Regions from separate parts of the Janthinobacterium sp. 67 genome, predicted to be linked through region 2. Evidence: predicted binding sites of a transcription regulator. Region 2 holds the regulator's gene; each other region holds the start of a gene.

Region 1 (10,153 bases), 480 kb from region 2:
CGCCTGGATGGCGCGTCCCATGCGGAAGGCGCGCGAGCCGTCGCGCGTCCACAAGCCGGCACCCAGGCCGTACAAGGTATCGTTGGCAATCGCCAGCGCGTCGGCCTCATCCTTGAAAGTGGTCACGGACACGACGGGCCCGAAAATCTCTTCCTGGAAGATGCGCATCTTGTTGTTGCCCTTGAACACGGTCGGACGCACGTAGTAGCCGCCTTCCAGGTCACCCGCCTGCGTGTTGCGCTCGCCGCCGGCCAGCACTTCGGCGCCTTCCTGGCGGCCGATGTCGAGGTAGGACAGGATTTTCTCCAGCTGCTCCTGCGATGCCTGCGCACCGATCATGGTGGACGAGTCGAGCGGGTTGCCCTGCTTGATGGCAGCCACGCGCTTCAGCGCACGTTCGATGAATTTCTCGTAGATCGATTCCTGGATCAGCACGCGCGATGGGCAGGTGCACACTTCGCCCTGATTCAGCGCAAACATGGCAAAACCTTCCAGGCACTTGTCGAAATACTCGTCATCCGCATCCATCACATCTTCAAAGAAGATGTTCGGCGACTTGCCGCCCAGCTCCAGGGTGACGGGAATCAGGTTTTGCGCGGCATAACCCATGATCAGACGGCCCGTGCCCGTTTCGCCCGTGAAGGCGATCTTGGCGATGCGCTTGCTCGAGGCCAGCGGCTTGCCCGCTTCCAGGCCGAAACCGTTGATGATGTTCAGCACGCCCGGCGGCAGCAAGTCGCCGATCAGCTCGATCAACACCATGATGGAAGCCGGTGTCTGCTCGGCCGGTTTCAGGACGACGCAATTGCCGGCGGCCAAGGCTGGCGCCAGTTTCCACACGGCCATCAGAATCGGGAAGTTCCACGGAATGATCTGGCCCACGACACCGAGCGGCTCATGGTAGTGGTAGGCATAGGTTTCCGCGTCGATTTGCGCGACGGAACCTTCCTGCGCGCGGATGCAGCCGGCGAAGTAACGGAAATGGTCGATAGCCAGCGGAATGTCGGCATTCATCGTTTCGCGGATGGGCTTGCCGTTGTCGATGGTTTCCGCCGTGGCGATCAGGCTCAGGTTCTGTTCGATGCGGTCGGCAATGCGGTTCAGGATATTGGCGCGCTCGGCAGGCGAAGTCTTGCCCCAGGCATCCTTGGCGGCATGGGCGGCGTCCAAGGCCAGCTCGACGTCTTCCACCGTGGAGCGGGCGATTTCGCAAAACGGCAAGCCCGTGATCGGCGTGATGTTAGGAAAGTATTCACCTTTTACTGGGGCAACGAATTTGCCGCCAATGTAATTGTCATAGCGTTGTTTGAAAGGATTGGCTACGCCCAGTTTGCTGATGTCTGCGAGATTCATGTCGTCCTCTATCGGGTTAATTAGAATGGAATTACTGTAATTAAAATCAAACGTCCTGGTACAGATGGGGTGAGTACACGGAGTCTTCCGCAAATGCCGTGCCAGCTCGCCATCCCACTACAAACTTAGCCGCTTTTCCCCTTGTTACAAGGGCGTGGCGTCAATACCGGTGTGCTTTTCAGCGCATGTCCGGGCTTGAGCCGCTGCACAATGGAACAGGTGTACCAGACTGGAACACCTGGTCCTGTGCCACTAGCGAATCACCACGCCCCATGGCAACTCACCCACTGCAATATCGGCTACCTTGCGCGCGCTGGCCGTGTTGATGACGGACACGCTGTTCGAGCGGCCATTGGCCACGTACAGCTTGGCGCCGTCTGGCGTGATGGCCATATTCCACGGGCGCTTTCCGACGGGAATGGTGGCCGTCACCTTGTTGCTGGCCGTATCGATCACCATTACCGTGCCGTCCGTGCCATTCGAGACATACACTTGCTTGCCGCCGGGATGGACCACGATGCCATTGGCATTTTTTCCAGCGGGAATGGTGGCAATCGCCTTGCGCGCGGCCATGTCGATCACGTAGACGGCATTGACCAGTTCGCACGCCACGTAGGCGCGGCCCGAGTCCGGACTGAAGCCGATGCCGCGCGGACGCAGCCCAACGGCGACGGACGCCACCTGGCGGCGCTGCGCCACGTCGATGACATCGACTTGTTCGGCCTCTTCCGCGCTGACCAGCAGCCAGCGCCCATCGGGGCTGAAGACGGCATGTTCCGGGTTGCGTCCCTGTACCTTGATATCGGCGAGCAAGCTGCCCGTCTGGCCATCGAGCAAGGCCACGCTATTGTTTTCCTCGACGGCCACGGCCACGTGACTACCATCTTGCGAGGCGCTGACGCCTTCGGGCGACTTGCCCAGCGCCACCCTGCGCAGGGGCGTGCCGCCAGCGTTATCGATCAGCAGCAAGGCGCTGCTGGCGGCGTCCGTGACAAACAATTGCCGCCCGGTGGGGTCGGCGGCGATGCCGCGCGGACGCTTGCCGGCTGCAATCTGGCGCACGACCTGGTCGGTCGCCGTGTCGATCACGCTCAAGGTGCCCGATTTTTCATTGGGAACATAGGCAAATGGAGCAGCCTGGAGGGCGCTGCTGGCGAGCGCAGGCAGCAGCCAGCACACCTGGCGCAAGCGCGAGAAGAAGTTGGGCATAATCACCTTTCGATGGCAAAACACAGGAAAAGCGCGCGGCATCGGCGCATCTGAACATTGCTGTATGCAAACGCCGTGCCACTGACACGCGTATAATTTCAGCCCACCAATGGAGACATGGCAGGCATATTGCTTGATACAACGATGCAGACCTGCGCCGCGCACGCGACCAAAGCAGGCTTTTATTCACATTGGAGAATCCGCATGCAGCACCGTTTCCGCCTGAACACCATCGCCAGCTTGTTTGTCGCCGGCAGCGCTACCCTCGCCCCCCACGTCTTTGCCGCCGAGGCAGCTGCCCCGGCCAACGGGCAACTGATGGATACGGTGGTCGTCAGCGGCAGCCGCATTGCCCATCCCAGCCAGGAAGTGCCGGCCTCGATCGACGTCGTTGACAGCGCCCGCATCCAGGATGGCCAGATCCGCGTGAACGCGTCGGAAGCGCTGGCCGCCGTGCCGGGTCTGGTGGTGCAAAACCGCCAGAACTACGCGCAAGACTTGCAAATCTCGTCGCGCGGCTTCGGCGCCCGCTCGGCCTTTGGCGTGCGCGGCGTCAAGCTGATCAGCGACGGCATTCCCGCCAGCATGCCGGATGGCCAGGGCCAGGCCGCCACCTTCAACCTCGATACGGCCGAGCGCATCGAAGTGCTGCGCGGACCGTTCTCCGCCATCTATGGCAACCACTCGGGCGGCGTGATCCAGCTGTTTTCCAAGGATGGGCAAAATCCCCCATCCGTCGAGCTGAACGTGACGGGCGGCAGCTTCGGCACCAGCAAGGTCGACCTCTCGGCCCAAGGCCAGGCAGGCGGTATCGGCTACGTGCTCGACGGCTCGCGCTTCCGCACCGACGGTTTCCGCGACCACAGCGCCGCCGCGCGCGAACAGGCGTTCGGCAAGATCACCGTCAAGCCGACGAATGACAGCAAGCTGACCATCGTCGCCAACAGCCTGCACCAGGGCAATACGCAAGATCCGCTGGGCGCCTCCTGGGCCACGTTTGCCCGCGATCCGCGCGCGGGAGAAATCGACACGACGGATACGCAAAACCCGAAGCGCACCCTGGCCGAGCGCTACAACACCCGCAAGAGCATCGACCACCAGCAAATCGGCGCCACCTATGAACAGTCGTTCGGCGACGACCGCCTGCACGTGACGGCCTACGGCGGCAACCGCGACGTGATCCAATACCAGGCATTTACCAAGGGTTTCCAGGCGCCGGCCAGCCATTCGGGCGGCGTGGTCGACTTCCAGCGCGAGTTCTACGGCATCGACACCAACTGGCTGCACGTGAACCAGCTGGCCGGCGGCAAGCTGAGCACCACCATCGGCATCGATTACGGCCGCTCCAGCGATGACCGCACCGGCTATGAAAATTACATCGGCAATACCTTTGGCGTGAAAGGCAAGCTGCGCCGCGACGAGCAGGATGTCGTCTCCAGCCTCGATCCGTATATCCAGACGGAATGGCAAAGCGGAGCGTGGCTGCTCAGCGCAGGTGTGCGCTACAGCAAGATGAAAGTGTTGGTCAACGACCGCTATCTCGGCAATGGGAACGACAGCGGCAGCCTGGAGTTCAGCCACACGACACCGGTGCTGGGCTTGCTGTACAAACTGACGCCGGACGTCAATGTGTACGCCAGCGCCGCCCGCGGTTTCGAAGCGCCCACCCTGAATGAACTGTTTTACTCGGGCACGGGCGGCGGCTTCAATTACCAGCTGAAACCGGCCACCAGCACCAACCTGGAAGCGGGCATCAAGGCGAGGATCAACCACAACACGCACGTCAATGCGGCCGTGTTCCAGATCAAGACCAACGACGAGCTGGTGGTCGACAGTTCCAGCGGCGGGCGTACCAGCTACCGCAATGCGGGTAAGACCTTGCGCCAGGGTATGGAAGTGTCGCTCGAATCCAGCCTGCCATATGGTTTCACGACAAAAGTGGCGCTGACCAGCCTGCACGCCGTGTATGACCAGGCGTTCGGCGCCGTGCGCGAAGGCAGCCGTTTGCCGGGCGTGCCTAGCGCCAACCTGTTCGCGGAACTGGCCTGGAAAGACACGCTCGACCGCTTTGGCGCGGCGCTGGAAAGCGTGGCCAGCAAGCAGGTCTACGCGGAAGACAGCAACAGCGAAAAGCCGGCGCCCGGCTATACGGTGTTCAATGCGCGCTTCAACGCCAAGCAAAACGTGGGGAACTGGCGCTTCAAGGAATTTGCCCGCCTGAACAATCTTTTCGACAAAACCTACGTGGGTTCCGTCATCGTCGGCGACAGCAACAAGCGCTACTATGAAGCGGCGCCGGGACGTAACTGGCTGCTGGGTGTCAGCGCGCAATACTCGTTCTAATAACAAAGCCCGCGTATCTTCCGATACGCGGGCTTCGCTATCCAGCATGGCTAGTTAGGGCCGAGCTGCCTTCACGCCATATTTCTCAAAAATGGTTTTCAATTCGCCGCTGGCCGCCATCTCGTTCATGGCTGCCTGCAGCAATTTTGCCACGTCGAGCTGCTGGCGGCTGACGGCCAGGCCCACGGCCCAGCCGGCACGGGGCAAGCGGGCGAACGCCACTTCGCTCATGGGGAAAGCAGGATCGCTTTTCAGCACGGACTCGATTTCCGAACGGTTGGCCAGCACGGCGTCAAGCTGCCCCGCCTGCAATTGCTGCAAGGCTTCGGCCGCCGTGTCGAAGATGCGCACGTCGTCGCGGTACTTGCCATTGTCTTCGCCCAGCATCAGCATGGCCGCGATCGACACCTTTTCCACGCCGATACGCTTGCCTGCCAGCGAGGCGACGCCGTCGAATTGCGGCACGGCTTGCGCGCTGCGCGCCAGGCGCACGGTTTCCACGTAATACGGCGCGAAGATCTCGACCTTGTCGTTATCGGCCATCAACTGCTTGTCGACTGGCACATGCAGCATCACGTCCGCGGGACCATAACCGAGGTAATGCCCCTTCCACACCATATTGCGCAAGTCATCGTTGAGGTTTTCACCGGCGGGAAATGGCAGCAAGCTCAGTTTCAGCCCCAGCTTTTTCGCCAGCGCTTCGGCGATGTCGATATCGATGCCGACTCCCTTGTCGGAAAACGGCGCGAATTCGTTGTACACAGCCACTTTCAGGCTGCCCGACTGCTGCACCTTCTGCCAGTCGGCATGCGCCGGCGCGGCTGCGCACAGCGCCAGGCAAGCGAGCGAGATCATCGCGCGCACGCCCCGGAGTTGAAATGAACGCATGGGACTCCTTCGTGATCAGTGTGGCTTAGTTGGATTCGCGGCGCGTTTCCAGATAGGTCTTGATGGCCCACATGGCTTCCTGGTTGAACACGCCTTCGAACGGCGGCATGTACACGGCGCCATTGCGCACTTTACCGTGACGGATGGTGGTCAGGTAGTAATTGTCCGTCTCCTTGTAGCAAGCCTGTTTCTTTGTCTCATTCTTGATACCGAAGCAATCGCGGTCCAGCTGGCGCAAGTCCGGCGCGATGCCGCCCGAGATGGCTTCGATGCCGTGGCAGCGGGCGCAATTCTGGTTGTAGGCCGAGGTGCCGACCGTCAGAGCCAGCTTGTTGCCCCGATACGGGTTTTGCTCGAGCCACTTGTCGCCCACCTTGGGCAAGCCTGTGGTGTCGACGCCTTGCGGCGTGACGTTGCCATGCGCATAGGCATGCGGCAAGGTCAGCAGGGAAGTGAGGGCGACGGCGCCGGCGGCCGCCACGCCGAGCAGGGTACGAATGGAATAGGTCATGCTGGTCTCCTTGGTTTTTTAGTCAATACCCAAGAAGAGCAAATGCCATGCCATGCGTATTTGCCCCGCATCCGGCCACCCATGTATCAATTTGGAACAGCTGCAACACCCAGTTGTGTCACCGCGCGCATCAGGCAGCGGCAGGCATGAACAGGGAAGACGTGAGTCGATAAAACCCAACACCTGAACGACCGGGGACAGACCCTCCATGCCGCTCACGCAAAGGTCATTGCCAACGGACGAGGAGGGCTGACCGTAGGTCGGCTTAGCGCAACGCGCGTAAGCCGACACCACTCGCGGCGCCTGACAAAACCAGCAGACGAAAAAAAACCCCAACCGGATCACCGGAAGGGGTTTTTTAGAATAACAAGCCTAACGATAACCTACTTTCACACTGGTTGCAGCACTATCATCGGCGCAAAGTTGTTTCACGGTCCTGTTCGGGATGGGAAGGGGTGGGACCAACTTGCTATGGTCATCAGGCATAACTTGTACCGGCATTTGTCCTCGATGGAGCGACAAAGCCTGAATCTGGAAGAAGCAAAGATCGGGGTAATGACTGGTAGTATCAACACACACGCAACGTTGTACCGTCTTATCCTCTGTACCTGCTAAGGTTATAGGGACAAGCCGTACGGGCAATTAGTACTGGTTAGCTTAATGCATTACTGCACTTCCACACCCAGCCTATCAACGTCCTGGTCTCGAACGACCCTTCAAAGAGCTCAAGGCTCTGGGAAATCTCATCTCAAGGCAAGTTTCCCGCTTAGATGCTTTCAGCGGTTATCTCTTCCGAACTTAGCTACCCGGCAATGCCACTGGCGTGACAACCGGTACACCAGAGGTTCGTCCACTCCGGTCCTCTCGTACTAGGAGCAGCCCCCTTCAAATTTCCAACGCCCACGGCAGATAGGGACCAAACTGTCTCACGACGTTTTAAACCCAGCTCACGTACCACTTTAAATGGCGAACAGCCATACCCTTGGGACCGGCTACAGCCCCAGGATGTGATGAGCCGACATCGAGGTGCCAAACTCCCCCGTCGATATGAACTCTTGGGAGGAATCAGCCTGTTATCCCCAGAGTACCTTTTATCCGTTGAGCGATGGCCCTTCCATACAGAACCACCGGATCACTATGTCCTACTTTCGTACCTGCTCGACTTGTCAGTCTCGCAGTTAAGCACGCTTATGCCATTGCACTATCAACACGATGTCCGACCGTATCTAGCGTACCTTCGAACTCCTCCGTTACACTTTAGGAGGAGACCGCCCCAGTCAAACTGCCTACCATGCACTGTCCCCGATCCGGATAACGGACCAAGGTTAGAACCTCAAACAAACCAGGGTGGTATTTCAAGGTTGGCTCCACGAGAACTAGCGTCCCCGCTTCAAAGCCTCCCACCTATCCTACACAGATTGGTTCAAAGTCCAATGCAAAGCTACAGTAAAGGTTCATGGGGTCTTTCCGTCTAGCCGCGGGTAGATTGCATCATCACAAACATTTCAACTTCGCTGAGTCTCGGGAGGAGACAGTGTGGCCATCGTTACGCCATTCGTGCAGGTCGGAACTTACCCGACAAGGAATTTCGCTACCTTAGGACCGTTATAGTTACGGCCGCCGTTTACTGGGACTTCAATCAAGAGCTTGCACCCCATCATTTAATCTTCCAGCACCGGGCAGGCGTCACACCCTATACGTCCACTTTCGTGTTTGCAGAGTGCTGTGTTTTTATTAAACAGTCGCAGCCACCAGTTTATTGCAACCCTTTCACCCTTCCACAGTAAAGTGGTCAAGCTACCGGGGCGTACCTTTTCCCGAAGTTACGGTACCAATTTGCCGAGTTCCTTCTCCCGAGTTCTCTCAAGCGCCTTAGAATACTCATCTCGCCCACCTGTGTCGGTTTGCGGTACGGTCTCGTATGACTGAAGCTTAGAGGCTTTTCTTGGAACCACTTCCGATTGCTTCGTGCACAAGTGCACTCGTCCCATCCCCTTGAATTGCGCACCCGGATTTGCCTAAGCGCCTTCTATGAGACAGAAACTGACTATTCCAACAGTCAGACAACCTTCCGCGATCCGTCCCCCCATCGCATCATACGACGGTGCAGGAATATTAACCTGCTTCCCATCAGCTACGCATCTCTGCCTCGCCTTAGGGGCCGACTCACCCTGCTCCGATGAACGTTGAACAGGAAACCTTGGGCTTACGGCGTGGAGGCTTTTCACCCCCATTATCGCTACTCATGTCAGCATTCGCACTTCTGATACCTCCAGCATCCTTTACAAGACACCTTCGCAGGCTTACAGAACGCTCTCCTACCATATCTATTGCTAGATATCCGCAGCTTCGGTGACTGGCTTAGCCCCGTTACATCTTCCGCGCAGGACGACTCGATCAGTGAGCTATTACGCTTTCTTTAAATGATGGCTGCTTCTAAGCCAACATCCTGACTGTTTTAGCCTTCCCACTTCGTTTTCCACTTAGCCAATCTTTGGGACCTTAGCTGGCGGTCTGGGTTGTTTCCCTCTTGACGCCGGACGTTAGCACCCGACGTCTGTCTCCCAAGCTCGCACTCATCGGTATTCGGAGTTTGCAATGGTTTGGTAAGTCGCAATGACCCCCTAGCCATAACAGTGCTCTACCCCCGATGGTGATACTTGAGGCACTACCTAAATAGTTTTCGGAGAGAACCAGCTATTTCCAAGTTTGTTTAGCCTTTCACCCCTACCCACAGCTCATCCCCTAATTTTTCAACATTAGTGGGTTCGGACCTCCAGGGCGTGTTACCGCACCTTCATCCTGGCCATGAGTAGATCACTTGGTTTCGGGTCTACACCCAGCGACTGATCGCCCTATTCGGACTCGATTTCTCTACGGCTTCCCTATTCGGTTAACCTTGCCACTGAATGTAAGTCGCTGACCCATTATACAAAAGGTACGCAGTCACGGAACAAGTCCGCTCCTACTGTTTGTATGCACACGGTTTCAGGATCTATTTCACTCCCCTTCCGGGGTTCTTTTCGCCTTTCCCTCACGGTACTGGTTCACTATCGGTCGATTACGAGTATTTAGCCTTGGAGGATGGTCCCCCCATATTCAGACAGGATGTCACGTGTCCCGCCCTACTTGTCGTACGCTTAGTACCACCGGTCCGATTTCACATACGGGGCTATCACCCACTATGGCTCCTATTTCCAGAGGATTCTGTTATCGGTCCGACTATCACGTACAGGCTCTTCCCATTTCGCTCGCCGCTACTTTGGGAATCTCGGTTGATTTCTTTTCCTGCAGCTACTTAGATGTTTCAGTTCGCCGCGTTCGCCTTGCAACCCTATGTATTCAGGTTGCAATACCCTAAAAGGGTGGGTTGCCCCATTCGGAAATCTGCGGATCAAAGTGTGTTTGCTCACTCCCCGCAGCTTATCGCAAGCTACTACGTCCTTCATCGCCTGTAATCGCCAAGGCATCCACCATGTGCACTTATTCGCTTGTCCCTATAACGTTAGCCTCTTCATTCTTTCAAACGAAAAGAGCGCTACAGGGATAAGAAAGTACAACGTTGTTGCTTGTTTGTTGATACATACAATCATTACCCATCGATTCGCTTTTTACGGCAAACCGATCAATAAATAATCTTTACTTCTTCCAGATTGTTAAAGAACGAAACAGCTTTGATCGCTAAAAGATCAAACCTAAACCTGAGTCACTGACCGGCTTACGTTTGCACTTTCGAGTAAAACTTTGGTGGAGGATGACGGGATCGAACCGACGACCCCCTGCTTGCAAAGCAGGTGCTCTCCCAGCTGAGCTAATCCCCCTGGGTAATGACTGGTAGGGCTGGTTGGA
Region 2 (10,153 bases):
ATTGTTAGCGGGTGTCAGCAGGAGCCCTCGCTTGCAAGCGAGGACCGTTACGCAGGCACGCAGCCATGCTGCGTGAATTCCCTGCTGCACCGCTTTGCGCTAAGCCGACCTACGAAATACACATATGAAATTGCAATAGTTTGTAAAGATAATTGCCTTGGGAGCAGAGCACCGGTCTTTATTGTATGATCGGGCTATGCATATCGTCCTTATCACCGGAATATCCGGCTCCGGTAAATCCGTCGCGCTCAATGTGCTGGAAGATGCCGGCTACTATTGTGTCGACAACCTGCCACCGGCCTTGCTGCCCAGCCTGGTGCAAACCCTGCTCGACGAAGGCACACCGCAACTGGCCGTCGCCGTCGATGCGCGCAGCGCCGAGTCGCTCGTCAGCCTGCCGCACAATGTGGCCCTGCTGCGCGACCAGGGGCACGACGTCAAGGTCATGTTCTTGACGGCTACCACGCATTCGCTGGTGGCGCGCTTCTCGGAAACGCGGCGCAGCCATCCGCTGTCGCACGAACTGCGTCCGAACCAGAATCCGGCCAGCCGCCGCACCCTGATCGAATGCATCTCGGAAGAACGCGAGCGCCTGTCGGCCATCGAACAGCTGGGCCACGTGATCGACACGTCGGAGCTGAGCGCCAACAAGCTGCGCGCCTGGATCAAGGATATCGTCGCCTCCGAGCGTGCACCGCTGACCCTGTTCTTCGAATCGTTCGCCTTCAAGCTGGGCGTGCCGCTGGACGCCGACTTCGTCTTCGATGTGCGGGCCTTGCCGAACCCCTATTACGACCTGGCCCTGCGCCCCCTCGACGGACGCGACGCGCCCGTGATCGCCTTCCTCGACGCGCAGCCGAGCGCGCTGGAATTGCTGGCCGACATACGCGCCTTCATCGAGAAATGGTTGCCATCATTCAAGTCCGACAACCGCAGCTACCTGACGGTGGCCCTGGGCTGCACGGGCGGCCAGCACCGCTCCGTGTACATGGCGGAACGGCTGGCGCAATACTTCGGGCCCAACGAACGCGTCGTCTTGCGCCACCGCGAACGCGCCTAGTTTAATTCAGGTGGCGCAGCGGATGCGCTTGCGCCGGCCAGACGGGAGCGAAGAAGCGCGCCACCATGGCCGCGTCGACCTCGTCCAGGCTTGATGGATTCCAGCGCGGCGCATTATCCTTGTCGACCACCAGCGCGCGCACGCCCTCGAGCACTTCGCCATGTTCGAAATTGTGGCGCACCACCGTGCGTTCCATGCGCAGGCAATCGGCCACGCCCAGGTGGGCGCCCCGCTGCAGCAATTCCAACGTCACGGACATCATCAGGGGCGAGCGCAGGCGCATGGCCGCCAAGGCCTTGCTGGCGAACGCACCGTCGTCCTGCGCCAGCGAGGCCATGATGGCTGCCACGGAGCCAGCGCTGAAATGGCGATCCAGCGCCGCGCGCGCCGTGGCCAGGGACGAAACGCCCGCCTTGGCCTGGAACGGCGCCGCCAGGGCCTTGATCGCCACCGGCAAGGCCTCGCCCGGCGTCGATTCGAACAGGTCCAGCAGGGCCCCCACCTGCGCTTCGGGCAGGTAGACATCGGCCAGGCCCGTGTACAGGGCGTCGGCCGCGTTGATCGTCAAGCCCGTCAAGCCCAGGTACAGACCCAGCTGTCCAGCCAGGCGGGACAGGAAATAGCTGCCGCCCACGTCCGGAAACAGGCCGATATTGACTTCCGGCATGGCCATGCGCGTGCGGCCCGTGACGATGCGCAGGCAGTTGCCGGGGCTAGCTTGCGCCACGCCCATGCCCCCGCCCATCACCACGCCATCCATCACGGCAATATACGGTTTCGGATAGAAATGAATCAAATGATTCAAAGCGTATTCTTCCGTAAAGAAATCTTCCAGCAAGGCACTGCCGCCTTGCGGCGTGGCCAGGCCCGCATCGTAAAAGAAACGGATGTCGCCGCCGGCGCACAGGCCCTTCTCGCTGCTGGAGCGGATCACGACGGCGTCCACCTGGGGATCATCGCGCCAGACCAGCAGGGCCGCGCTCAGGGCGCGCACCATGTCCAGCGACAGGGAATTCAAGGCTTTCGGACGGTCGAGCACGATGTGGCCCGTGCGGTTGCGGATGGCAGTCTGGACGAAGTCGCTCATGGCAGGCAGGAAAGAAGTGAAAGTGCAAACATTCTAGCGCCTGCGCGGGGAACATTGCGTTCCGCTGGGCGCAAAAAAGGGCGCAATGTGCGCCCTTAGTTGATCACAACCGGTTGAAAGTCGCAGGCCGCTTAGGCGGGGGCGAATTCTTCTTCCGAGCTGTCTGGCAGATGCTTGATCGCCTCTTTACCGTGCCCTTGCACTTTGGTTTTGTATTTCATCACTTGCCTATCGAGCTTGTCGATCAGGGCATCGATTGCGGCGTACAAGTCTTGCGCCAGGCTTTCCACATAGACGGTCTTGCCACTCAGACGCAGGTTGACTTCGGCCTTTTGACGTTTTTCTTTCTCTTTGAGGTTATCCACGGTCAGAATCACGGCGATATCGATGACTTGATCGAAATGACGTTTCACGCGCTCCAGCTTCGTTTGTACGTATTCACGGATGGCTGGTGTCACTTCGAGATGATGTCCGCTGATGGTGAGATTCATACACACTCCTAAAGATGATCGGGTTCGTGCGGTCCATCGTATCCGGCCCGCAGAGGAACCGAAAAAAACTTACAAACACTTACGCAGGCTCACTGGCGGAATTTTTAATGCTTCCCGGTATTTGGCAACAGTACGTCGCGCAATCACCATGCCTTGTTCCCCCAGCATGTCCGCAATCTTACTGTCGGATAAAGGATTTTTAGGGTCTTCTGCTCCTGTCAGTTGCACGATCAATGCCCGTATCGCCGTCGATGACGCTTCGCCCCCCGCTTCGGTGGCGACGTGGCTACCAAAGAAATATTTCAACTCGAACATGCCGTGCGGGGTCAGCATGTACTTTTGAGTTGTTACCCGCGAGATAGTACTCTCGTGTAAACCCAGTGTATCAGCTATTTCACGGAGCACAAGGGGGCGCATGGCAACGGCCCCATGCGAGAAAAAGTTCTTTTGTCTTTCTACTATCGCCTGTGCCACGCGCAGGATGGTGTCGAAGCGCTGGCGCATATTCTTGATCAGCCACTTGGCTTCCTGCAACTGTGCGCCCATGGCACCTTCGCCCTTGCCCTGCTTGAGCAGGTTGGCGTACATGGCGTTCACGCGCAGGCGCGGCATGACGTCGTTGTTCAGGGTCACTTGCCAGCCATTGCGCGCGCGCTTGACGACGACGTCGGGCACCACGTAATCGGACACGTCAGAGGCGAACACGGCACCCGGATGCGGGTTGCATTGGCGAATCACCGTCTGCGCTTCGCGCAAGTCTTCATCGTCGCAATCGAGGGCTTTTTTCAGCTTGTTGAAATCACGCTGGGCAAACCAGGCCAGGTGCTTTTCCACGATGACGAGGGCCATGCGCCGCGTCACCATGGCAACCTGCGGCAAGCGCTTGATCTGCAGGGCCAGACATTCGGACGCATTGCGCGCGCCCACGCCGGGCGGATCGAAACTTTGCAGCAGCGCCAGGGCCGTGCGCATCTCGTCCGCGTCGATTTCCAGCTCTTCCGGCAGGCGCGCCAGGATGTCGTCGAGCGACTCTTCCAGGTAGCCATTGTCGTCGAGCGCGTCGATGATCAGCTCGACCAGCGCGCGGTCGCGCAATTCGAGCACCGTCACGCGCATCTGCTCCATCAGGTGTTCGCGCAGGGTGCAGTGATGGGCTTCCAGTTGCGGACGGGAATCTTCGTCGTCGGGCGCCTTGCCCCGGCTCGCCTCGCTCCAGTCGCTGTCGCCGCCATCCACGGCGGCCGGGCCCTCGCCCGCCTCGCCGTCAAAGGTTTCCGCTTCAGCCGGCGCCGCGGGCGCCTCCTGGCCTGGCGGCTGGGGCGGCGCTTCGGCCGGCGCGGCCGTCGAACTCAAGGCGCCATCGGACAGCAGGCGCAGCGAACGGTCGAGCGGATCGTCGAGCCGTTCGAGCAGGGGATTGTCCGTCAGCAGTTGCTCTAGTTCCTGGTGCAATTCCAGGGTAGACAATTGCAACAGGCGTATCGATTGCTGCAACTGCGGCGTCAGTGCCAGGTGCTGCGAGGTGCGCAGCTGCAATGATTGTTTCATTGGCTCACATACGGAAGTGTTCGCCCAGATAGACCCGGCGTACCGACTCGTTCGCGATGATGTCGTCGGGGCGTCCCGACGCCAGCACCGAGCCCTGGTTGATGATGTAGGCACGGTCGCAAATACCCAGCGTCTCGCGCACATTATGATCGGTGATGAGCACGCCGATATTGCGCTCCTTCAAGAAGCGCACGATGCGCTGGATCTCGATCACGGCGATCGGATCGACACCGGCGAACGGCTCGTCAAGCAGCACGAAACGGGGATCGGTGGCCAGCGCGCGGGCGATTTCCACGCGGCGGCGCTCGCCGCCCGACAGGGACAAGGCCTGGTTCTCGCGCAACTTTTCAATCTGCAAGTCGGCCAGCAATTTATCCAGACGTTCCTCGATCTCGGCCTTCTTCAGGGGGCGGCCTTCGACGGTCTGGATTTCCAGCACGGCGCGGATATTGTCTTCCACCGTCAGCTTGCGGAACACGGACGCTTCCTGCGGCAGATAGGACAGGCCCATCTGCGCGCGGCGATGGATCGGCAGGCTGGAAATGTCCACGCCGCTGATGTCGATGCTGCCGCCGTCCGACGGCACCAGGCCGACGATCATGTAGAACGAGGTAGTCTTGCCGGCGCCGTTCGGGCCCAGCAACCCCACCACTTCACCGCATTCGACTTGCAGCGAAACATCATGCACGACTTGCCGCTTGCCATAGGTTTTTTGCAGACCGCGAACGATCAGGGTGCTGCCGCAACGAGTATTGTCCATTATTTCGTTCCTGGCGCAGGCGTGGCCGGCGCTTTCTCCGCCGCCGGCGCCTTGGTCTTCGGCTGGATCACCATGCGCACGCTGCCGCCATCGGGCGTGCTGGTGCCGCTGTTGGTATTTTCCATCTGGAATACTTCCTTGCGGCTGTCATACGAGATGAACGCGCCGTTGGCCACGTCGGTCACTTTCGTGCCTTCCAGGCGCGTTACCTTGGCCTTGGAAAACAGTTTCACCACTTCCGTCTTGTTGTCGTATTCCACGCGCTCCGCTTCGCCTTCGATCCACAGGTCGCCCGCGCCATCGCGCTTCTGGCGGAAGGTGGCCAGCTTGCCGGGATCGGCCCAGAAGGTGATGAACTGGTAGCCTTGCGGGTCTTCCGTGATCAGGGCCCGGCCCGCCTTCATGGTCAGGGTGCCCTTGACCAGCACGACGTCGCCCGTCAGGGTGCGGATCTGCTTGACGTCATCGACGTGGCCGCTACGCGCCGTGATGACGGCTTCCTTCTCGGAATCGGCCTTCTCGGCATGCGCCGCGCCCATGATGCCCAGAGAAAATACGGTCAACAGCAAGATGTTCTTCATAGTATGGTTTCCTTGTTTCATTCTGTCATTTTGCCGCCGCGGCCGGGCGCGGTTTCGGCGGGAGGACCATGCGCAGCGCATTCTGCACTTCCACCTCGCCGGTGGCGTTATTGGCTTTCATGCCGATGCCATTGAGGCGCGAGGTGCCCGTCAGGATATCGACAGGCACGTCCGTTTCCATTCTTTCCTCGTCCGGAAACACCGTCAGCGCTTCCGTCTTGATCGTCAGGTTCTGCGCCTTCGGACTGGCCACGCGGTCGATCACGACATTGCGGTGCAGTTGCAGCCGGGTATTGTCCTGGTCGATGTGCGCCAGTTCCGCGTTCATGTTCAACGGCGGCATGCCCGGCGTGAGCTTGCGCACGAAGGGCTGGTCGATGTCGGACGAATCGTCGGCAGGATAATGCGTGAGCTTGGTGCCCGACACGATATAGCTGGGCTTACCCGTCAAGTCCATGCGCACCAGGCTGAAATTGGTGATGAAATAGTCGGGCTCATCCAAGTGCTTGCTGGGCATGGCATCCTGGCCATTCTTGTTCATCACTTCGAGCAGCCAAAAGCTGCCCAGCGCGACGACAACCGCGCCCAGCACGGTGAAAATGATGCGCCAGCGATGGGCGCCTCCTGGCTTACGCATAGGACTTTACTCTTTCAAATGTCACTGGCGAGGCGGCGCGCCTCACTCCAGGAACGGCGCCATGACGCGCGTATAGTTGTCCTGCGCGCGCAGCAGGAATTCGCAGATCTCGCGCACGGCGCCACGGCCGCCGCCGGCCTGCGTCACATGGTGCGCCAGGCCCTGCGCTTCCGGACGCCCGCCCGGCACGCTGACGGCAAAGCCCACGCGTTTCAGGATGGGCGCATCGATGACGTCGTCGCCGATATAGCCGCATTGCTCTTCCGTCAAGCCCGTAAGCGCCAGCAGTTCACGAAACGGCGTCAGCTTGTCGTGACCGCCCTGGTGCACGTGGGTAATGCCCAGGTCCTGCGCGCGGCGCGCCGTGATGGCCGAGCGGCGCGCGCTGATGATGGCCGTCTGCACGCCCGATTCCTGCAGCAGCTTGATGCCCAGGCCATCATACACATTAAACGTTTTCATCATCTCGCCATCGGGGCCGAAATGCAGGCTGCCGTCGGTGAGCACGCCATCGACGTCAAAGATCATCAGTTTGACCTTGGCCGCGCGTGCCAGGTTGTCCGCCACGCTGTCCATCAGATCACCTTCGCTTGCGTCAGGTCATGGATATGCAGCGCGCCCACCAGCTTGCCGTCGGCATCGACGACGAGCATCTGGTTGATGCGGAACTGCTCCATCACGGCCACGGCATCGACGGCCAGGCGTTCGGGCGCGATGCTGCGCGGCTGCGCATGCATGACGTCGCGGATCGCCACTTGCGTGAAGTCCTGCACGCGCTCGAACATGCGGCGCAAGTCGCCATCCGTAAACACGCCCACGGGACGGTTGTCGGCATCGACGATGGCCGTCATGCCCATGCCCTTCTTCGTCATTTCTTCCAGCGCCTGCAGCAGGGATGCCTCAACGGGCACCTTGGGTACGCGTTCGCCGCTGCGCATGACGTCATGCACGTGCGTGAGCAGGCGGCGGCCCAGGGCGCCGCCCGGGTGCGAGCGGGCAAAATCTTCTTCCTTGAAGCCGCGCAAGTCGAGCAAGGCCACGGCGATGGCGTCGCCCAGGGCCAGGGTGACGGTAGTGCTGGCCGTCGGCGCCAGGTTCAGCGGACAGGCTTCTTTTTCAACAGAAATATCCAGGTGCACGTCGGCCAGCTGGGCCAGGCTGGAATTCGGCTTGCCCGTCATGGAAATCAGTACGCCGCCCATGCGCTTGACGACGGGCATGATGGCCATCAGCTCGGACGATTCGCCCGAGTACGATATGGCAATAAAAGCATCGTCCGAGGTGACCATGCCCAGGTCGCCATGGGCCGCTTCGGCCGGATGCACGAACAGGGCCGGCGTACCGGTGGACGCGAGGGTGGCGGCAATCTTGCGCGCGATATGGCCGGACTTGCCGATGCCGGAGACGACGACTCTTCCTTTGCATTGGAGCAACAGCGCCACGGCGCGGCCCACGCTGTCGTCCGTGGCCAGGCGCGCGTGCAGCGCAACGATGGCGTCGGACTCGATCTGCAAGGTGGTGCGGGCTAGCGCAACGGCGCGCTCGGTCGTCGCTTGCATGTCAATTCGATCAAAAGCTTTCAGCATTGTTTTTTCATGGGTTACACTCATGCCCAAAGTATAAACGAATTAGGAAAGCAAAAAACTTGCCAGTCACAACAAACAACGATTTCCATTGACCGCACCGGGCAACCCATGTTTTCCTCGCTTGAACTGACCCTGATGTTACTCGGCAGCGCCGTGCTGGGCGTGGTCGCTTTCAGAATGTTGCATTTGCCGCCCATGCTGGGCTACCTGGCCGTTGGCATCGTCATCGGCCCCCACGCGCTGGGCCTGGCGGCCGAAAACGAGGCCAGCCATACCTTGGCCGAGTTCGGCGTCGTCTTTCTGATGTTTTCCATCGGACTCGAATTTTCCCTGCCCAAGTTCCTCGCCATGCGGCGCATCGTCTTCGGCCTTGGCATGGCGCAGGTGGTCACCACCATCATCGCCACCGTCGTCTTCGGCTGGTTCGTCGGACGCTACCTGTCCGCCTACGTCCACCTGAGCTGGCAAGCCGCGTTCGCCCTGGGTGGCGCGCTGGCCATGTCGTCGACGGCCATCGTGTCGAAAATGCTCACGGAACGGCTGGAACTCGAAAGCGAGCACGGCCGCAAGATCATCGGCATCTTGCTGTTCCAGGACTTGGCCGTCGTGCCCCTGCTGATCCTGATTCCCGCCCTCACGCGCGATTCGGACAACCTGGCCGAAACCCTGGCCTGGGCCGGCGGCAAGGCCCTGGTCGTGCTGATCTTGCTGCTGTTCATCGGCCAGAAGATGGTGCGCGGCTGGCTGACCATCGTTGCCAAGCGCCGCTCGCAAGAATTGTTCATGCTCAACCTGCTCTTGATTACCCTGGGCGCGGCGTGGATCACGGAGCGGGCCGGGCTGTCGCTGGCCCTGGGCGCATTTGTTGCCGGCATGCTCATTTCCGAGACGGAATTCAAGCACCAGGTGGAAGAGGACATCAAACCGTTCCGCGACGTGCTGCTGGGCCTGTTCTTCATCACCGTCGGCATGCTGCTCAATATCCGCGTCGTCTTTGAGAACTGGTGGCTCGTGCTGCTCCTGCTGTGCGGCCCCGTGCTGCTGAAATTTGCCCTGATCGCGGGGCTGGCCCGGCTGTTCGGGTCCAGCAACGGCGTGGCCCTGCGCACGGGTCTGGGGCTGGCGCAGGCGGGCGAGTTCGGCTTCGTGCTGCTGAACCTGGCTGGCGGCATCAAGCTGATGGACCCGTTCGTCGTGCAGGTGGTGCTGGCCTCGATGGTGCTGTCGATGCTGGTGGCGCCCTTCCTCATCGCCAAGTCCGACGCCATCGTCATGAAACTGGCGGCCAACGACTGGATGATGCAATCGCTGGCGCTGACGAAGATTGCCACGCGCACCATGGCGTCGCAGAAACACGTGCTGATCGCCGGCTTCGGGCGCAGCGGGCAAAGCCTGGCCACCCTGCTGGCGGAAGAAAAGATCGAATACCACGCGCTGGACCTGGACCCGGAACGGGTGCAGGAAGCGCAGCTGGCCGGCGCCAACGTCTCGTATGGCGACGCGGGCCGGCGCGAAAGCCTGGTGGCGGCCGGCATCTACCGGGCCAGCGCCGTGGTCATCACGTATGCCAACACGCCGTCGGCGCTGCGGTTATTGCATTTGCTCAATGAAATGGCGCCGACCTTGCCCGTCATCGTGCGCAGCCACGATGATAGCGACCTCGACCAACTCAAAAAGGCGGGCGCGGCCGAAGTGGTGCCGGAATTGATGGAAGGCAGCCTGATGCTCGCTTCACACGCGCTGATCATGATGGGCGTGCCCCTGCGCCGCGTCGTGCACCGGGTGCAGGCGGCGCGCGAGGAACGCTATGCCTCCTTGCGCGGTTATTTCCATGGCACCAGCGATGCGGGCGACGATGCCGAGCTGGAGCGCCTGCATACGGTCACCGTCAGCGACGGCGCGCATTGCGTGGACTTGCCCTTGAGTGCGATCGACGTGGCCGGCTGCGGCGCGTTTGTGACGGCGATCCGCCGCGGCCGCGGCCGCCTCGAAGTCACGCCCGAAACGCAGCTGGCCAGCGGCGACGTGGTGGTGCTGCGCGGCACGGCCGACGCCGTGGCAAAAGCGGAAACTTTACTTTTAAAATAATTAACTGCGCTGCGCCTGCCAGCTGACGACCTTGTTGCGCCCGGCCGCCTTGGCCTGGTACAGGGCCTGGTCCGCGTGCGCCACCAGTTGCTGCGCCACCGTTTCGATCGGTAGCAGGGCAGCGTCCGCTTCCAGGCTGGCCACGCCGATCGACACGCTGACCCACGCCTGCGCGCTGCCAGGCAAGTCGAACATGGTGCCGGCAATGCTGGCGCGGATGCGCTCGGCAACGAAGGTTGCGCTGTCGAGGCTGGCATCGATCAGCAGCACGACGAATTCCTCGCCGCCGAAACGGCCCAGCGCATCGGAGCGGCG
Region 3 (10,153 bases), 210 kb from region 2:
CGCGACCCGCGTGGCGATGGCTTGCGTGCTTTCACCGGCGCCAGCGTGCCGGCCCAGCGCCGCCGGCGGCATGGCGGCCACTTCAATCTGCAGGTCGATACGGTCGAGCAGCGGACCGGACAGGCGGCCGTGATAGCGCAGCACGGCGTCCGGCGTGCAGCGGCAGCGTCCCGAGGCGTGACCCAGATAGCCGCACGGGCAGGGATTCATGGCGGCGATCAGCTGAAAGCGGGCCGGAAACTCGGCCTGGCGGGCCGCCCGTGAAATGTTGATCACGCCCGATTCCATGGGCTGGCGCAGCACGTCGAGCACCCGGCGCTGGAATTCGGCGATTTCATCGAGAAACAGCACGCCGCAGTGGGCCAGCGAGATTTCTCCCGGACGCGGAACGTTGCCGCCACCCACCAGGGCCACGCCGGACGCCGTCTGGTGCGGGGCGCGATAGGGGCGCCGTTTCCAGTGTTCCACCTTGAAGTGACCGCCCAGCGAATGCACGGCGGCCGATTCCAGCGCCTCTTCGTCGCTCATGGGCGGCAGCACGCCGGGGAAGCGGCTGGCCAGCATGGTCTTGCCCGCGCCCGGCGGCCCCACCATCAGGACGTTATGGCCGCCCGCCGCCGCCACCTCGAGCGCCCGCCGCGCCTGCTGCTGTCCCTGCACGTCGGCGAAGTCCGGATACGCGAAAGCGGGTATGGCCAGCACGGGTTGGTGGCGTTGCAGGGCCGTGTGGCTGGCGTGCGCGGCAAAATGCGCGCAGACCTCGAGCAGGCTGTGGGCGGGATAGATGCAGGCATCGCTGACGAGCGCCGCCTCGTCCGCGTTCGCCTGCGGCAGGATGAAGGCGCGTGGCGCGCCGGCCTGCTTGCGCTGCATGGCAAAGGTCATGGCCAGAGCGCCGCGGATAGGGCGCAACTGGCCCGACAGCGACAGTTCGCCCGCGAATTCGTAGTGATGTAATTGGTCGCCCGGCAACTGGCCGGAGGCAGCCAGGATGCCCAGCGCGATGGGCAGATCGAAGCGCCCCGATTCCTTGGGCAGGTCGGCCGGCGCCAGATTGGCCGTGATGCGCCGCGCCGGCATGTCAAAGCCGCAGTTTTGCAGCGCGGCACGCACGCGGTCGCGCGATTCCTTCACTTCCGTATCCGGCAGGCCGACAATCGTAAAGGAAGGCAAGCCATTGGCAAGGTGGACTTCGACACTTACCTCGGGCGCTTCCATGCCGGCCAGGGCGCGGCTTTTCAGGACGGCCAGACTCATCAGACTCCCCTGTGGCGCGGGCGCGCGCAGGATCAGTCTAGCGCGTGAAGCGCCGTCAGGCTTGAGCCATGCCAGCAAGGCCGTCAATAACGGGCCTGGCTGGCGTCACCTTAGGCCTTCGGCTCGTTCAGGCGTGTTTCCAGTTCGATCAGGCGCAATTCCAGTGCGTCCAGTTTGGCGCGGGTCTTGGCCAGTACTTGCGTCTGGATATCGAATTCCTCGCGCGTGACCAGATCGAGGCGGGCGAAGCCCTGGGTCATCATCGATTTCACGTTTTTCTCGATATCCTTGGCAGGCGAGTTTTCGATGGCTTGATGGATCTTGCCTTGCAAGTCGTTAAAGAAGGTATTCATGTCCATGGTCAGTCCTTTTATGGTGCGGCCTGTGCATCGCACCATTGCGGTGCACAGCGGCGTTAATCTGGTGCGAAACTGGGCAAATTCATAATGCTTTAGCAGCCCCTACCCGCATGCCCACAGGCTTGGAGGGTATGTATGGCCGGAAACGCAGCTGTCAAGGTGGCAAGAGAGCTGGCACGTATTCTGCTAAAGAAGGTATGAACGCTTTGTGATCTCCAGCCAAGATTTTAAACCTCAACCGCTTTAAAAGTTCAATAAAAGGGAATCGCCATGAAGAATCTGTCCAAGAACATGACTTTAGCTGCAGCGTTGACGCTGGCCATGACCGCCTTGTGCGGCAGCGCCATGGCCCAGGATGCAGTGGCGGCGCCCGCTGCGGCCGAAGCCGTACCTGATAACGTGGTGAGCTACAACGTGGCGCTGACCAGCGACTACCGTTACCGCGGCATTTCGCAAAGCCGCTTGAACCCGGCCATCAGCGGCGGCGCCGACTATACCCATAACCCGACGGGCCTGTACGTGGGCACCTGGCTGTCGAGCATCAAATGGATCAAGGATGGCGGCGGCGATACCAGTCTGGAATGGGATATCTATGCTGGCAAGCGTGGCGAGATCAGCAAGGATTTTACCTATGACGTGGGTGGCCTGTACTACTTCTATCCTTCGAATGGGCTGAGCACCAATGCCAACACCTTCGAGCTGTATGGCCAGCTCGGCTATGGCCCGCTGTACATCAAGTACTCGCACTCGACGACCAATCTGTTCGGCGTGGCCGATAGCAAGAACAGCGGCTATCTTGACGTGGGCGGCAACTTCGACCTGATCGATGGCTACATCATGAACGTCCATGTGGGCCGCCAGAAAGTCGAGCACAACGATTCCCTCAGCTATAACGATGTCAAGATCGGCGTGACCAAGGACTTCGGCATGGCGACTGTTTCTCTCGCTGCCGTGAAGGCCAACATCACGTCGCTGGCACCCAATGGCAAGAATCTGGCGAAATCCGGTCTCGTGCTGACCGTATCCAAAACCTTTTAAGCGAGACTGCCATGAAAATGATTACTGCAATCATTAAACCGTTCAAACTGGACGAAGTACGCGAAGCTTTGTCGGCTATCAATGTGCAAGGCATTACTGTCACGGAAGTCAAAGGTTTCGGCCGCCAGAAAGGTCACACGGAACTCTACCGTGGCGCCGAGTATGTCGTCGATTTCCTGCCAAAAACCAAGATTGAAGCGGCCGTCGATGACGCCATTGTCGACCAGGCCATCGAAGCGATCGAAGGCGCCGCGCGTACCGGTAAAATCGGCGATGGCAAGATTTTCGTCTACAACCTGGAACAGGTCATCCGCATCCGTACCGGTGAAACCGGCAACGAAGCGCTCTAAGGGGAATATTGATGCGTAAAAATATAACAAAATTGCTAGCTGGGTTTGCCTGTCTGTGTGCGTTTGGCGTTGCCACGCCGAGCTTTGCCGATGCCCCTGCCAAGACGGAGGCGGCCACCACCACGGCCGTCGCCACCCCCGCCGTCACGCCGGTGCCTGACGCAGTAGCGCCGGCTGCCGCCGCTCCGGCCCCGGCCGCTGCCGCGCCAGCCGCCGCGCCCGTCGCCAACAAGGGCGATACCAGCTTCATGATGATCAGCACCTTGCTGGTGATCTTGATGACGATTCCCGGCCTGGCCCTGTTCTACGGCGGCCTGGTGCGCTCGAAGAACATGCTGTCGGTGCTGATGCAAGTGTTCATGGTGTTCGCGCTGGTCGTCGTGCTGTGGTGCATCTACGGCTATTCGATCGCCTTCACGGAAAAAACCGCCTTCTTCGGTGGCTTCGACCGCCTGTTCCTGAACGGTATCTGGGACCCGGCCAAGGGCACGTTTGCCGCCGCCGCCACCTTCAGCAAGGGCGTCGTCATTCCCGAGTTCGTGTTTGTCGCCTTCCAGGGCACGTTTGCCGCCATCACCTGCGCACTGATCGTCGGCGCCTTTGCCGAGCGCGCCAAGTTTTCCGCCGTGCTGGCCTTCGTCGTGCTGTGGTTCACGTTCGCCTACCTGCCAGCGGCCCACATGGTGTGGTTCTGGACCGGTCCTGACCTGATCACCAACGCCGCCACCTCGGCCAGCGAAGCCCTGAAGGCTGGCTGGATCTGGCAAAAAGGCGCGCTGGACTTCGCCGGCGGCACCGTCGTGCACATCAACGCCGCCGTCGCCGGCCTGGTGGGCGCGATCATGATCGGCAAGCGCGTCGGCTACGGCCGCGAATCGATGGCGCCGCACTCGCTGACGATGACCATGATAGGCGCATCCCTGCTGTGGGTGGGCTGGTTCGGTTTCAATGCCGGTTCCTCGCTGGAAGCGGGCGACGTGGCTGCGCTGGCCTTCGTCAATACCTTGCTGGCCACTGCCGCCGCCACCCTGTCGTGGGTATTCGGCGAGTGGATCAGCAAAGGCAAGCCATCGATGCTCGGTGGCGCTTCGGGTGCCGTCGCCGGGCTGGTGGCGATCACCCCGGCGGCCGGCTTTGTCGGCCCGATGGGCGGCCTGGTCATGGGCTTGCTGGCAGGTATTGTCTGCCTGTGGGGCGTGAATGGCCTGAAACGCCTGATCGGCGCCGACGATTCGCTCGACGTGTTCGGCGTGCATGGCGTGGGCGGCATCCTCGGTGCCTTGCTGACGGGTGTGTTTGCTGCACCACAATTGGGCGGCCAGGGCATCTTCGACTATGTCACCAACAAGATGTCGGCGGATCCGTACTCGATCGGCCATCAAGTGTGGGTGCAGGCGCAAGCGGTCGGCACCACCATCCTCTGGTCTGCCATCATTTCCGTCATCGCCTATAAACTGGTCGACATCGTCATTGGCCTGCGCGTACCGGAAGAAGAAGAGCGCGAAGGCCTCGATATCACGAGCCATGGCGAGCAGGCGTATCATGGCTAAATAGTAATTATCTGGCATGCCAGCGCTCCGGCGCGGCATGTCCGGCTGGAAAAGGCGCCTCATTGAGGTGCCTTTTTTTCGTTGTGGGAATGTAAAAGGTCTTTAAAACAAGGCTTTTGCCCCGATTTGGGGTACTTACACGGTAATATAGTCGGCAGTTCTGTGTGCTTTTTTGAATACTGCACATAATTTAAGGATGTAACTATGGTTCCCCATCTCGTCACGGCCCTGACCGGACCGCTGCTCGACCTCGAAAAAAAGATTCTGGCCGCGACGCCGGCCATTGAGCGCTGGTTTCGCATGGAGTGGCAAGAGCACACGCCGCCCTTCTATTGCTCGGTAGACTTGCGCAACGCCGGCTACAAGCTGGCGCCCGTCGACACCAATCTGTTCCCTGGCGGTTTTCACAACCTGGCCACGGAAATGCTGCCCCTGTCCGTGCAAGCGGCCATGGCCGCCATCGACAAGTATTGCCCGGATGCCCGTAATCTGCTGATCGTGCCGGAATTGCACAACACTACGCCGCAGTACCTGCAAAACGTGGCGCGATTGATGCAAATCTTCCGCCAGACGGGGCTGCACGTGCGCTTCGGCTCGTGGTCGCCCGAGATTACCCAACCCACGCCGCTGGCACTGCCGGACGGCAACATGCTCGTCATCGAGCCGCTCGTGCGCCTGAACAATGGCCGCCGTCTGGGCTTGAAGGATTTCGACCCGTGCACGATTCTGCTGAATAACGACTTGTCGGACGGTATACCCGATATCTTGCAAAATATTCATGAGCAAAGCCTGCTGCCGCCCTTGCACGCTGGCTGGGCCTTGCGTCGCAAGAGCAACCACTACACGGCCTACGATGAAGTGGTGAAAAAATTCGGCAAGATGATCGATGTCGACCCGTGGATGCTCAACCCTTTCCACGCCAAGTGCAGCGACGTCAATTTCCAGGAAGGCGAGGGCGAAGATGCGCTGGCCGCCAGCGTCGACGTGTTGCTGGCCAAGATCCGCAAGAAATACAAGGAATACGGCATCAAGGAAAAGCCGTTCGTCATCGTCAAGCCCGATGCGGGCACGTATGGCACGGGCATCATGACGGTGCGCGACGCGAGCGAAGTGCGCGACCTGTCGCGCAAGCAGCGCGAAAAAATGTCCATCGTCAAGGATGGCCAGCTGGTGACCGACGTCATCATCCAGGAAGGCGTACCCACGTTTGAAAGCATCAAGGATGCCGTGGCCGAGCCCGTCGTCTACATGATCGACCGCTATGTGGTGGGCGGCTTCTACCGCGTGCATGCTGAAAAAGGCGTGGACCAGAACCTGAACGCGCCCGGCTCGCAGTACGTGCCGCTGGCGTTTGCCCAGCAGCATGCCGTGCCGGACTTGAAGGCCAAGCCGGGCACGGCCGCGCCGAACCGCTTCTATGTGTATGGCGTGGTGGCGCGCCTGGCCTTGCTGGCCGCGTCGCTGGAAATGGAGCGCACGGACCCGAATCCCGAGGTGTATTGAGCCACCGACGAGACTTGCCGGGCGCGGCGACTACCGCGCCTGGCGATCTCGGCTAGAATCAAGCATTCCTTATCCAGGCTCCCCGATTGGACGCACCATGAAAATTGCATTCCTTGCCGACCCGCTGGCAGGCTTCAAGACTTACAAAGATTCCACTTTCGCCATGATGCGCGAGGCGGCCAAACGCGGCCACGCCGTCTACGCCTTCGAACAGAAGGACATGGCGCTGGAAGAGGGCATCGTCACGGCAAGGGTCAAACACATCGAGCTGACGGGTGACGAGCACGACTGGTACAAGGTAGTCTCCACCGAAGAAGTGCGCTTGTCGGCGCTGGACGCCATCATCGAGCGCAAGGACCCGCCGTTCGACATGGAATACGTGTATGGCACGTATTTGCTGGAACTGGCGGAAAAGCAGGGCGCCTGCGTCTTCAACAGGCCGTCCGCCATCCGCGACAACAACGAAAAGCTGGCCATCGCCCAGTTTTCCGAATTCACGTCGCCGACCCTGGTGACGTCGGACGAAGCGCGCCTGCGCGCCTTCCACGCCAAGCACCAGGACGTCATCTTCAAGCCGCTCGACGGCATGGGCGGCACGGGCATCTTCCGCGTCAAGGCCGACGGCCTGAACCTGGGCGCCATCATCGAGACGCTGACGGACAACGGCGCGCAAACCATCATGGCGCAGCGTTTCATCGCCGACATCGTCAAGGGCGACAAGCGCATCCTCGTCATCGGCGGCAAGCCGGTGCCGTTTTCGCTGGCGCGCATCCCGCAAGCGGGCGAAGTGCGGGGCAACCTGGCCGCCGGTGGCACGGGCGTGGCGCAGCCATTGACGGCGCGCGACCTGGAAATCGCTGAAAAGCTGGGCCCGATCCTGGCCGCGCGCGGCCTGATGCTGGTAGGATTGGACGTGATCGGCGACTACCTGACGGAAGTCAACGTCACCAGCCCGACCTGTTTCCAGGAAATCATGCAGCAGACGGGTTTTGACGTGGCCGCCATGTTTGTCGACGCCGTCGAGCATGGCGTTGCGCAAGCGCAGCAGCGCTAAAAGGTGGAATGACTATGGTAGGGATTTTGCTCATGACACATGCACCGCTGGGACAGGCATTCATCGCCGCCTGCGCGCACGTGTTCCGGGGGCCAACGGAACGGTTTGAAGCCATCGACGTCGTCGCCGACCAGGACCTGGCGGAAGTGCAGAAGCTGGCGTCGGACGCCATCTGCCGCCTCGACGACGGTTCCGGCGTGCTGGTGATTACCGACGTGAAGGGCGGCACGCCGTCGAACTGCTGCAACAAGCTGGCCGACGCGGGCAGGGTGGAAGTCATCGCCGGCATCAGCCTGCCGATGCTGCTGCGCGCCATCACGTACCGCCGCGACACGCTCGACGTGGTGGTGGAGATGGCGCTGGCCGGTGCGCAAAGCGGCGCCGTGCGCGTCGATAACCGCATTCGCGTGGGCGAGTAAAGAGTGACATGGCCGCCGCCCTGACGGCGGCGGGTTTTATAGCAGGGCTGGCAACAATGCAGTGCATTCAGGGATAGAGACCATACAAAAATGATTCAAAAAGAACTCGAAATCATCAACAAGCTGGGACTGCACGCACGCGCCTCCGCCAAATTTACCCAGCTCGCCGCCAAGTTCAAGAGCGACGTCTGGCTGACCCGCAATGCGCGCCGCATCAATGCCAAGTCCATCATGGGCGTGATGATGCTGGCCGCCGGCAAGGGCGCGAAAGTGACCCTGGAAGCCGAGGGCGATGACGAGCAGGCATGTGTCGATGCGCTCACCGCCCTGATTAATGACAGGTTTGGCGAAGGCGAGTAATGCCCGCCGAACGCAGCCGCAGCCGCATTCCGACAGGTCACCCCATGGCATCTTTCACGCTCCACGGCATCCCGGTTTCCCGCGGCATCGCCATCGGCCGCGCGCACCTGCTGGCGCCGGCCGCCCTTGACGTCAAACATTACCTGGTGGCGCAGGAGCAGATCGAAGCCGAAGTCCAGCGCCTGCAAAACGCCATCGCCACCGTCCACAAGGAACTGCAAATCCTGTGGAACGAGCTGCCGAAGGACGCCCCCACGGAACTGGGCGCGTTCATCGACGTGCATGCGCTGATCCTGTCGGACCCGATGATCGCCGAAGCGCCGCTCGACATCATCCGTTCGCGCCACTACAACGCCGAATGGGCGCTGCTGACGCAAATCGATGAATTGTCGGCCCAGTTCGACGAAATCGAAGACCCGTACCTGCGCGAGCGCAAGGCCGACATCCAGCAAGTGGCCGAGCGCGTGCTGAAGGTCTTGCTGGGCACGGAACAGCTGCTGCCCAAGGCAGCCACCGCGGACGAGCTGGTGGCGCAGATGATCGTCGTCGCCCACGATATTTCGCCGGCCGACATGCTGCAGTTCCGCGACCGCTCCTTCATCGGTTTCATCACCGACGTGGGCGGGCAGAACTCGCACACGGCCATCGTCGCGCGCAGCCTCGATATCCCGGCCGCCGTCGGCATGTCGCAGGCGTCGATGCTGATCGAGCAGGACGACTGGCTGATCATCGACGGCGACGCCGGTGTCGTCATCGCCAACCCCAGCCCGCTGGTGCTGGAACAGTACCGCGAGCGCCAGGTGGCCATGCAGCGCGCGCGCAAGAAGCTGGGCAAGCTGAAAAAGACGCCGGCCGTCACCAAATGCGGCACGCCCGTCACCCTGCTGGCGAATATCGAATTGCCCGAGGATTGCGCGTTTGCGTTGGAGTCCGGCGCCAGCGGCGTGGGCCTGTTCCGCTCCGAATTCCTGTTCATGGGCCGCGCCCACAAGATCCCCACCGAGGACGAGCAATTCGAGGCCTACCGCAACACGGTGCAGTCGATGAAGGGCCGCGTGGTGACCATCCGCACGCTCGACATCGGCGCCGACAAGCCGCTCGACCAGGCAGACCATACGGCCCTGAATCCCGCCCTCGGCTTGCGCGCCATCCGCTATTGCCTGGCCGAGCCGCAGCTGTTCCTGACGCAGCTGCGCGCCATCCTGCGCGCCTCGGCCTTCGGCAAGGTGCGCATCCTGATCCCCATGCTCGCGCATGCATTCGAGATCGACCAGTCGCTGGCCATGATCGCGCAAGCGAAGGCCAGCCTGCGCGAGGAGGGCGTCAAGTTCGACGATGACGTCGAAGTGGGGGCCATGATCGAGATTCCGGCCGCCGCGCTGGCCTTGCCCATGTTCGTCAAGCGCATGGACTTCTTGTCGATCGGCACGAATGATCTGATCCAGTACACCCTGGCCATCGATCGGGTCGACTACGAAGTGGCGCATTTGTACAATCCGCTGCACCCGGCCGTTCTGCAATTGATCTCCATGACGATCGCGGCCGGCCACAAGGCAGGCATCGACGTGGCCGTCTGCGGCGAGATGGCGGGCGACGTGAAGCTCACGCGCCTGTTGCTGGGCATGGGACTGCGCGAGTTTTCCATGCATCCGGCCCAGCTGTTGGCGGTCAAGCAAGAGATCCTCAACAGCGACCTGGGCCTGATTGCGCCACAAATGCGCAAAATTATGCGTTCCATGGAACCAAATGTGATCGCCGAAGCCGTCCAGCAGCTGCAGCTCATGTAAACTGTCACCTTATCGGCATCAGGACACCTCGCGCGTGGCAAGAGGTGTGCTGATGCTAAAGTTGCAGCACCTATCATCGCGGTGCTGCATCGACCATGGCCCGTGGGGCCGCCCCCCTTTTATAAACCGACACACATGTCATCCATTGGAATCGTTTCGCCGCAAACCATGTATTTTGCGCAACCCCTGCAGCTGCAAAGCGGAGCATCGCTGCGGGACTATATGTTGATGTATGAAACCTACGGCACCCTGAACGCCGACAAATCGAACGCGGTGCTGGTCTGCCACGCCCTGAACGCTTCGCACCACGTGGCCGGCGTCTACGCCGACGAGCCGAAAAGCACGGGCTGGTGGGACAATATGGTCGGCCCCGGCAAGCCGCTCGACACGGACAAATTCTTCGTCATCGGCGTCAACAACCTCGGTTCCTGCTTCGGCTCGACGGGCCCCATGCACACCAATCCCGCCACCGGCAA

Evidence for each region. Region 2 encodes sigma-54, which starts transcription at its own class of promoters, with help from an activator protein. Its sites were predicted from a motif close to TGGCANGNAANCTGCTTT; they were not measured.
Region 1: pedF (cytochrome c-550 PedF) is a predicted target of sigma-54. The motif match lies at 6,340-6,357, and genes of this name have one in related genera.
Region 3: CLU90_RS21820 (TorF family putative porin) is a predicted target of sigma-54. The motif match lies at 1,789-1,806, and genes of this name have one in related genera.

What each region holds. Positions count from the first base shown of each region.
Region 1 is NZ_PGES01000001.1:5,131,461-5,141,613, reverse strand. It holds gene adh (aldehyde dehydrogenase) at 1-1,353, opposite strand, end outside; gene CLU90_RS23135 (beta-propeller fold lactonase family protein) at 1,606-2,562, opposite strand; gene CLU90_RS23130 (TonB-dependent receptor family protein) at 2,767-4,905, shown strand; gene CLU90_RS23125 (substrate-binding periplasmic protein) at 4,960-5,793, opposite strand; gene pedF (cytochrome c-550 PedF) at 5,819-6,304, opposite strand; rRNA gene rrf (5S ribosomal RNA) at 6,675-6,787, opposite strand; rRNA gene CLU90_RS23110 (23S ribosomal RNA) at 6,926-9,801, opposite strand; tRNA gene CLU90_RS23105 (tRNA-Ala) at 10,050-10,125, opposite strand; tRNA gene CLU90_RS23100 (tRNA-Ile) at 10,137-10,153, opposite strand, start outside.
Region 2 is NZ_PGES01000001.1:4,650,824-4,660,976, reverse strand. It holds gene rapZ (RNase adapter RapZ) at 197-1,060, shown strand; gene CLU90_RS20900 (enoyl-CoA hydratase/isomerase family protein) at 1,062-2,147, opposite strand; gene hpf (ribosome hibernation-promoting factor, HPF/YfiA family) at 2,279-2,638, opposite strand; gene CLU90_RS20890 (RNA polymerase factor sigma-54) at 2,708-4,186, opposite strand; gene lptB (LPS export ABC transporter ATP-binding protein) at 4,191-4,946, opposite strand; gene lptA (lipopolysaccharide transport periplasmic protein LptA) at 4,946-5,527, opposite strand; gene lptC (LPS export ABC transporter periplasmic protein LptC) at 5,553-6,164, opposite strand; gene CLU90_RS20870 (KdsC family phosphatase) at 6,207-6,740, opposite strand; gene CLU90_RS20865 (KpsF/GutQ family sugar-phosphate isomerase) at 6,740-7,774, opposite strand; gene CLU90_RS20860 (monovalent cation:proton antiporter family protein) at 7,859-9,838, shown strand; gene CLU90_RS20855 (GGDEF domain-containing protein) at 9,839-10,153, opposite strand, start outside.
Region 3 is NZ_PGES01000001.1:4,862,565-4,872,717, forward strand. It holds gene CLU90_RS21810 (YifB family Mg chelatase-like AAA ATPase) at 1-1,257, opposite strand, end outside; gene CLU90_RS21815 (accessory factor UbiK family protein) at 1,368-1,616, opposite strand; gene CLU90_RS21820 (TorF family putative porin) at 1,887-2,654, shown strand; gene CLU90_RS21825 (P-II family nitrogen regulator) at 2,666-3,004, shown strand; gene CLU90_RS21830 (ammonium transporter) at 3,016-4,554, shown strand; gene gshA (glutamate--cysteine ligase) at 4,759-6,057, shown strand; gene gshB (glutathione synthase) at 6,155-7,111, shown strand; gene CLU90_RS21845 (PTS sugar transporter subunit IIA) at 7,126-7,530, shown strand; gene CLU90_RS21850 (HPr family phosphocarrier protein) at 7,621-7,890, shown strand; gene ptsP (phosphoenolpyruvate--protein phosphotransferase) at 7,935-9,677, shown strand; gene metX (homoserine O-succinyltransferase MetX) at 9,813-10,153, shown strand, end outside.